2 regions of the Psychrobacter sp. C 20.9 genome follow, and region 1 is predicted to be linked to the other one. Evidence: riboswitches for the same ligand, from Rfam matches in the RefSeq annotation. Region 1 holds a riboswitch; the other holds the start of a gene.
What was found. A riboswitch is a leader RNA that binds a small molecule or an ion and turns the genes downstream of it on or off. The one in region 1 is predicted to bind thiamine pyrophosphate.
Positions count from the first base shown of each region.

Region 1 (4,513 bases):
GCTCACGCTTATTCACTTACCTCAGCACCCAGTACAAAAATACCTCTAACTATCCATATAGTCGGAGGCATTTTTATATCTGTCGTTTCATTTAATACCAAATCACAGACGAAAAAAAACGAACCCGAAGGTTCGCTTTTTTACATCTTTTCATCTGTCTGTCTATAAAGACAAATTAGATAGCAACGATGTTATGTGCTTGTGGGCCTTTTTGGCCTTGAGTTACAGTGAACTCAACTTCTTGGCCTTCAGCCAAAGTTTTGAAACCTGAGCCTGAGATTTCGCTGTAATGAGCGAAAACGTCTGCGCCGTTTTCTGGAGCGATGAAACCAAAACCTTTAGCTTCGTTGAACCACTTAACTGTACCTTTTTGAACGTCTGACATAGTCATAACCCTGATATTTAATTTATTTGTGGTCTAATAGACCGATAACGCTTGCAAATAGCTACTGAACGATAAATATTAAAACGAAGGATTATAACTAATACTACGAGGTAATGATTTGGTGCAGAACTGCTCTTAAGCTTGGATGTATTATAGGGGGAACATCCTAGTATCGCAAGCCTTATCTCAGGTTTTATGTAACTGGACTTAACTATTGCCCTATACATTGGCGACTTTATTTGGCATTTGGCAGACGAAACAAATAGACGGCAACCCCGCTACAGACCAGTGCTACCAGCCATGCCACCCATGTCATATCAGCGGGCAGACGATAAAACAACATAATAGTTGACGCGGCCATCATGACCGTTGCCAAAACCTTGGCATACAGCGGCACGGCATGATTTTCTTCCCAATCACGGACGTATTTGCCGAAGTATTTGTGATTGATTAGCCAAAAATGAAAGCGCCGCGAGCTACGCGCCCAGCACCCTGCCGCCAGTAATATAAAAGGCGCAGTCGGCATGACGGGCAGTAATATCCCAATAATACCTAAAATAAAAAATACCCAGCCAAGCGTCACAAAGGTCCAGCGTATCATTGGACTTCTGGATTGGTTGGTCTTAGGCCTATGATAAAACGTTTTTTTATTATGGGTCATATAAGTGATGTCGTTGGACGGTGCGGTGAATGATTTTGGTAGCCATCAAAAGTATTTACATGGCTACTTGTATAAGTAACCAAGCATGCAATATCACCAAAAATTGTACAAGCCCATTTATACAAGCTTTTTGCTATCGATCAGTATCGTTGGTTAGTGATTGGGTAAGTACCAATGGCAAATACTGCGCTTTTCTATTAACACGTCGATTGCAAGCGCTTATAAGATTGAAAGCGCTTATAAAAAGCCGTCAAAAATGAGAACTGTTATAAAGGGCGGTTAACGAGCGTCAGTCATCACCTTTCATTGTCATTTCTGATACGCTTGCATCACCGCTTACAAGTCGTCTATGATGATGCAGTAGCTATCGATAATAGCCATTAGTAGTACTGATCAAAAATAATGTAATACCACTCAATCTTGTCGGGGTGCATTGATTTGACGCTGTAAACACAGTTCATATCATCGCTGAGATAGACCCGTGAACCTGAAGCAGTTAGCACTGACGTAGGAAACAAGCGTGACACGTTTTAATAAATCTCTTGGTGATGTGTGCTTATGATGGCGCATCTAATCTCAGGATTTTACCTTGCTTGTTTTATTTAAACAGCATCAGTCTGATTGTTTTCTATACCCAAAAAGGAAACAACCATGCAGTCGACTACCAAACTTACTCTCACTCTCGAATGGTTCTTGAACCCTGATCACCTGCCTTTTATCGCGGGTGTGACGACGGGCGCGTATGAGCAAGCAGGGCTTGATATCACTATTATCGAGCCAGACGATCACTATGATGGCTTTGCCGAATTACAAAATCAAAGCATTGATCTGCATGTCAATGAGCCTATCCATCTGTTTGAGCATTACGCGCCTAATCTACGCGCGCTGGGCTGCTTTTTTGAGACCGACGGCGGCATATTGATGCAGCAGTCTAGTATGGACAAATTAAAAAACAATCAACCTATCCGCATCTGTACCCCTGCCGCTGAAGAAAAAACCAATCGTATTGGCTTTGAGATATTGGCGCGTTATGCCAAGAAAAATGGCTTTAGTATCAGCCGTGATAATGTGACTTTTATACAAAAAGACTTTTATCATATAAAAAACCTGCAAGAAGACCCAAGTCTCGATGGTGCATGGTTATGCTTTTATAACTTTGAGGGCGTTGAGGCGACTCATGAAGGGCTGGACTTTACGTTTATCGATCAGCATCTGTCACCTTATCCGAATTTTTCGGCGTTAGAAATTCTCACGACGGATGAGATCTATAGCGCGAAAAAGGACGCGATAGATACTTTTATCCAAGTGACCAATCAAATGACAGAGCTGTGTAAAAATGATCCAGAGACTGCCCACCATATGTATTACAACTATAGTAAAACTGAGGCGGACGCGCTGATGGATGCCATCATTGATAATACGCTGGGTAGATTGATCACGCCGATTACGCCTGATGCGAGTAAGTGGGAAGAGCTGCGTGAGATGCTGGCAGAGATTGATATCGTGACGTTAACTGATGAGCAGTATCAATCGCTGTGGACGCTGTAGGCATTTTAGAAGTTAAGATATTTTGAACCATAAAAAACCGCCATCGTGTTTGCTATGGCGGTTTTTTATTTAGCTGTAATCGAATAATGAGGTTAGCGCACTAATACTTTTATAGTGAATTGACGATACCTAGTTGCTTAGCTTCTTTTAGCCAACTTGGGAACTCTTCTAGCATATTTTCATACAAGGCTTCTTCGCTAATGTCATCCAAGTCATCAAGTTCAAAAAAGTCGCAATTATCAATCACGCGCCCTGTCATGTCGTCTAGTTTTTTTAGAATGCCATAACCACGACCACCCAAGCCCACAAACTGCCAAAATATCGGCAGTTTCGCCGCTTCCGTCATAACTCTTGTAATACCGCGATTGTCATTCACCCCGCCATCACTGATAAATAGCACGTAGATAGGCACATCTAAGCCGTCTTTTTGATAAAACTCCGTCACGGCTTTCATGACCTCTGCTTCGTTATTAACGCGTGGACCAAGTGCCCATTTGCGCCAGCCGCCATGAGCGTTGTCAATAAAACCATCATAGTTGCTCAGTCCAATCTCGCCCAAATACTGCGGATCTCGGGCAAACGCCCAACAATCTAGTGCTTGGTCATCATCAAAGTTCACTGCCAATGGCAATATGCGATTGACTACCTCTTGCACGCGGCCTTGTTTATATTGTCTGTTCATTGAGCCTGAGGCATCTAACACCAACGCTACTTTTGCGGTTAATTGCTGCAATTGGCGTTTCTCAAGCGATACCGTGGCTTTTTTGGCCAGATTAACCAGTTTTGGCGCTTTTTCTAGCATGACCTTCTCGAGCGACGGTTTTGCTTTAACTGGCGTGGCGTTTACGTCAGCTGCTGTCGAGCTGCCCTCTTCTACGTCACCACCGAAATGCTGCACGATGGCGGCAAGTCCACCATTAAAGCCTTGTGCGACGTTAGATACTCGCCACACGCCACTCTTACGATACAGCTGCATCAACATACTGGCTTGCTGCTGGGCGAAGTCTGCTGCTTGATACGCTGCCTGTGCCTTTTGCGATTGCTGCCAAATGCCAATCTCTAACGACTGGATTTGATTGAGCGGTGTATCGGCTGATAATACAAAAAACAGGCTGTCAATATTAGTAGCCAGTTTAGACAAATTGACTTCAAACTCGGCTTGGATGCCTTTATTTGCTGTTGGCTGCGACTCGTAATGGGTGAGCTTGATTTGTCCGCAAGGTGAGGTTGGCTGATTATAAAACACCATGTAATCATCATTGATCAGTTTGCCTGCTGCGTCTAAGGCAAAGCAGCTGATGTCCATCTCTATCGGGCTTTGGCGGGTAAATTTGAGCGTGATGGGTGTGGTCTCGTCAATAGCAAGGTTGCTTAAAGGCGAGCGTTGTCCGACGGTGAGATGGTTCATGGTGTTCCTTAACGTTGAGTATGTCGTTTAACAGATACAACAATTTGCCAAATTAGTATGCCAAACCAAATGTAGAACAATAGACTAATAAACTCAAATCCACTCTTAGATCCAAGAAACCTACTAAAAGGTAGGAAGTTTTTTGCTATATCATTTAAGAATATCCAAATCCATTCCAATTTTTTCCAAATGAAATAATCAAAATTATCAAAATACCAGTCATGTAAATATAGTAATATCGTATACGAAATCAGGCTAATAATTAACCAAGTAATGGCTCTTATATAATTTCTGCCGAACTCAGATATTAGATCATTCACGTTATATACTAACTTATCCCAGAAATTCCCTTCTTCCTTCAACTCATTTTTAAATGCTTTCATCTCTTGAACAAAAAACCTATTTGCTTCAAGAGTATTACCTCTAGAATCGAATGAATATTTTATAATTCTAAATGTTTCTCGATTAGTATTGTATGAGTTAATATATGATTTCAAGAAATTAGGCTGCT
Region 1 covers NZ_MRYC01000007.1:67,379-71,891, reverse strand. Annotated here, with positions in the region: gene BTW00_RS06345 (cold-shock protein) at 176-385, opposite strand; gene BTW00_RS06340 (YbaN family protein) at 621-1,046, opposite strand; TPP riboswitch at 1,461-1,577, shown strand; gene BTW00_RS06330 (ABC transporter substrate-binding protein) at 1,698-2,594, shown strand; gene BTW00_RS06325 (VWA domain-containing protein) at 2,704-4,002, opposite strand; gene BTW00_RS06320 (hypothetical protein) at 4,011-4,513, opposite strand, start outside.

Region 2 (4,513 bases), on a different contig from region 1:
ACATCGTGCTCCCATGCGACTTTGGTCAATTCACCAAGCGTACGTAGCTCACCAAACTGCGCCTCATCATTGGCATCCTGCAAGCAGCCAGGACGTAGGCCATCACCTAGGCTGAACGCCACATCGTATTGCTTCATAATCTCGCAGATATCTTCAAAATGCGTATATAAAAAGCTCTCTTTATGATGCGCCAAACACCACTGTGCCATGATAGAGCCGCCGCGTGAGACGATACCCGTTAGGCGTTTTGCGGTGAGCGGTACATAGCGAAGCAGGACGCCGGCGTGAATGGTGAAGTAATCCACACCTTGCTCGGCCTGCTCGATCAACGTATCACGGAATATCTCCCACGTCAGGTCTTCAGCGACGCCATCGACTTTTTCTAAGGCTTGATAAATCGGTACGGTACCAATTGGCACAGGCGAGTTACGGATCAACCATTCACGAGTTTCATGAATATGATTACCCGTCGATAAATCCATGATGGTATCCGCGCCCCAACGCGTGGCCCACGTCATTTTAGACACTTCTTCATCGATCGATGAGCCTAGCGCTGAGTTACCGATATTGGCATTGATTTTTACCAAAAAGTTGCGCCCGATAATCATCGGCTCAGACTCAGGGTGGTTGATGTTGTTGGGGATAATTGCGCGTCCAGCCGCCACTTCATCACGGACAAACTCAGGGGTGATAATTTTGGGCGTATTGGCACCGAAGCTCTCACCCTCATGTTGACGCATGTCAGTCAGTTCATGCTGCTTTTGCGTCTCACGTATCGCAATATATTCCATCTCAGGGGTAATAATGCCGCGACGCGCGTAGTACATCTGCGTGACGTTTTTCCCTGCTTTGGCACGGCGCGGTTTGTCAATATGGGCAAACCTGAGGTTGGCAGTGCTGATATCGCGGGCACGTGCTTGCCCGTATGAGCTAGACAGACTGCTTAGTTGCTCGGTATCACCGCGCTCGGCGATCCAGTTTTCACGCAGTTTGGGTAGACCGCGGGTCAGATCAATCTCGACATTGGGGTCAGTATACACACCTGAAGTATCGTACACATAAAAAGGCGGATTGTGCTCGCCATCCTTATCACCCGTACCACCAACTGGCGTATCCGTTAAGCTGATTTCACGCATCGGTACTTGAATATCAGGCCGTGAGCCTTCGATATAGACTTTGCGCGAGGCGGGTAGGATACGGTGTAAGTCGCGCGCGTCTTCTTCAAAGCGCGCATCACTGGCGGCGCGGTGGGCAGGTGTCTTTAGCGCGTCGGCTTTTTTATCGGCTTTGGTGTCTGATACGAGAGGTATGTTATCGGCTGGGTTGTGCGTTTGGATTTGTGATGCCGCTGAGGCACTGTCAAAAGAGGCACTGTCAAAAGAGCTGCTGTTTGAAATAGTCATATGCTGTCCTAGCGTGTTGGTTTTTGAATAAAAGCAACACCGCCAGTAGCTGCGGGGCAAACACTCGTCATTCAGACAAATTTATATTATCAACACCTAACAGCGAGCAAAGAAATTGTCGCGGTTAATGGTCATCAAATAGTGGACGCCGCTTTCTATCTTCTCTCGTTATCTACGTATGCGACGTGCATCGTTAGACAATAGCGATGATAAAAAGGTATTTCTACGCGTCCGTTGTCATCAATAACAACGTGCTTAAGACTTCCCTGCGTCGGTACTAACCGCATCAGGTTCGGCGGGTGATCTCTCAGCGAATGTAGATAGGTGGCTACTTTTATCAATGTTTAACTATAAACGTTTAATAAAGTAGGCCAATGCTACACCGCACCCCGAGTCTGTCAGTGTTGTAAATCTTCTTCATACTAACAAAATTCTGCGTTAACGGCTAATGGAATTTGGATGAAAATATCAGGCGCTTATTTTGCTATTTAGCATGGATACAAAGAACAGGAGCTATTGATAATAATTAAAATTCCTTGATATTACTGATACTTAGAGGCGATGGCTAAATATTGTGTAAAGCGAATGCAGGATTTGAGAGGTTGTCATTAAACTGTCATAAAGATTTGGCAAGATAACGCTCATATCACAAACAATGCTTTTTTATATCGTTGTTAAATTTCAGGAGTCCTACATGCGTTATTCGTTATTAGCAGTGGCCGTTAGTTGTACATTAATGCTTACGGCGTGTAATAAGTCAACAGAGACGGCAGAACCAGCTGCTGATACGACCAGTAGCGCCGCTACCACGGCTGAAACCACCACTCAGACTCAGGCAACGCCTTCTGCTGACACGGGTTTCAAATCTGCTGAAGACATCGCCATGAATATCACAGGTGCAGGCGCATCATTCCCGCAGCCGATCTATGCCAAATGGTCTTATGACTATAACGCTGCCACAGGTGGCCAAGTCAACTATCAATCTATTGGTTCATCTGGTGGTATCAAACAAATCCAATCAAAAACCGTCGATTTTGGTGCTTCTGACGCGCCATTGACACCTGAAGAGCTTGAAGAGTCTGGTCTTATCCAGTTCCCAACCGTGATTGGCGGCGTTGTGCCAATCGTTAACATTGATGGCGTTGAGCCAGGTCAGTTAAAGCTAGATGGTGAAACCTTAGCCAATATCTATCTGGGTAAAATCAATAACTGGAATGATCCTGCGATCAAAGCCATGAACCCAGATTTGACTTTGCCAGATGCCGCCATCACCACAGTATTCCGCTCAGATGGTTCAGGTACGACGTTTAACTTCACAGATTATCTTGCCAAAGTATCAACAGATTGGAAAGATACCGTTGGTGTTGATAAAACGGTTAAGTGGCCAACCTCTGCAACTGGTGCAGGTGGTAAAGGTAACGAAGGCGTTTCAAGCTACGTCAACCGTATGAAAAACTCTATCGGCTATGTTGAGTATGCATATGCTAAGCAAAACAATATGTCACACACGGCATTGAAAAACGCAGCGGGTAACGTTGTGCAGCCTTCTGCTGAAACCTTTGCAGCCGCTGGTGACATCGATTGGTCACAACAAGAAGGCTTTTATAAAGTCATCACCAACTCTGAGACGGATCAAGCATGGCCGATCGCTGCTGCTACTTTCATCTTAGTTCATAAGCAACCAGAGAATCCTCAGCAAGTCGCTGGCGTGTTGAACTTCTTTGACTGGGCATATACCCAAGGTGATGACAGTGCCATGAGCCTAGATTATGTACCATTCTCTGATACGGCAGTGGCCTTGTTCAAAGAAAAGTGGAACGAAGTCAAAGGTAGTGATGGTCAGCCTGTTTATAAGCCAGCGCAATAAACGATCTGTACAAGCTGCTGCTTAATGACTTTTTGATTTCCTCTTAAGCCACTATTCTCCGGTAGTGGTTTGAGAGGTTTTATCACAGCAAATTTGACCAAAATACTAATCGCTCTATTTCACGATAACCATTAGTAATGTTACAAGTTGCGTTTGCTGTCATAAAACGAAATGAACACCCTGGTTTTTTTGAATTCACCCATTCAATGCTGAGACACTTATGACAGACTTAAGGTCCCAACTGGCTAAACAAAAACGTTACGACGCTTTATTTGTCAACTCTACCAAAGCGTTTGCCATACTCGTCCTCCTATCGTTAGGGGGCATTTTGGTGTCTCTGATTGTTGGGGCATGGCCGAGTATTCAAGAGTTTGGTCTGGGGTTTTATACCAGTAATAATTGGGATACGGTTGCCAATGAGTACGGGGCACTCGCGCCTATTTATGGCACCTTGGTGACGTCATTTATCGCGATTGTTATCGCTGTACCAGTCAGTTTTGGTATTGCGATATTTTTGACCGAAATGTGCCCAAAATTCCTCAAAAAACCACTTGGTATTGCCATTGAGCTATTGGCGGGTATTCCTTCTATCATTTATGGTATGTGGGGTCTGTTTGTCTTTGCGCCTTTCTTTGGTGAGCACATTCAGCCATGGTTTATTGAGCATGTTGGCCCGCTACCGATCATCGGTAAGCTGTTTACTGGCGCGCCCATGGGACTTGGGATGTTTACCGCATCGTTGGTACTTGCCATCATGATTATTCCTTTTATCGCCGCCACCATGCGTGATGTTTTCTCTGTCGTGCCAGATCTACTCAAAGAATCCGCCTACGGTATGGGTGCGACGACGTGGGAGGTTATGTTCAAGATTATCCTGCCTTATACCAAGGCGGGTGTCGTTGGTGGCGTAATCTTGGGACTGGGTCGTGCGCTCGGTGAGACCATGGCAGTGACTTTCTTGATCGGTAATGCGTTCAATATCAGCCCAAGTCTATTTACTTCTGGTGTGACCATCACCTCGGCATTGGCCAACGAGTTTGCCGAAGCGTCAAGTGAGCTGCATCTGGCGTCTTTACTGCATCTGGGCTTAATCTTGTTTATCATCACCTTCATCGTGCTGTCGTTGGCCAAACTGATGCTCATGCGCATGGATCACAAAGCAGGTAACCGATAAGCCTAAGCATGGTTATTGGATCTCGATTGATATTGATAAAAGATATGGGAAATAAATAGTATGGCTGCT
Region 2 covers NZ_MRYC01000001.1:249,730-254,242, reverse strand. Annotated here, with positions in the region: gene thiC (phosphomethylpyrimidine synthase ThiC) at 1-1,403, opposite strand, end outside; TPP riboswitch at 1,650-1,805, opposite strand; gene pstS (phosphate ABC transporter substrate-binding protein PstS) at 2,098-3,270, shown strand; gene pstC (phosphate ABC transporter permease subunit PstC) at 3,491-4,444, shown strand.
Region 2: linked by a shared signal. The riboswitch ahead of thiC (phosphomethylpyrimidine synthase ThiC) and the one ahead of BTW00_RS06330 (ABC transporter substrate-binding protein) in region 1 are both predicted to bind thiamine pyrophosphate.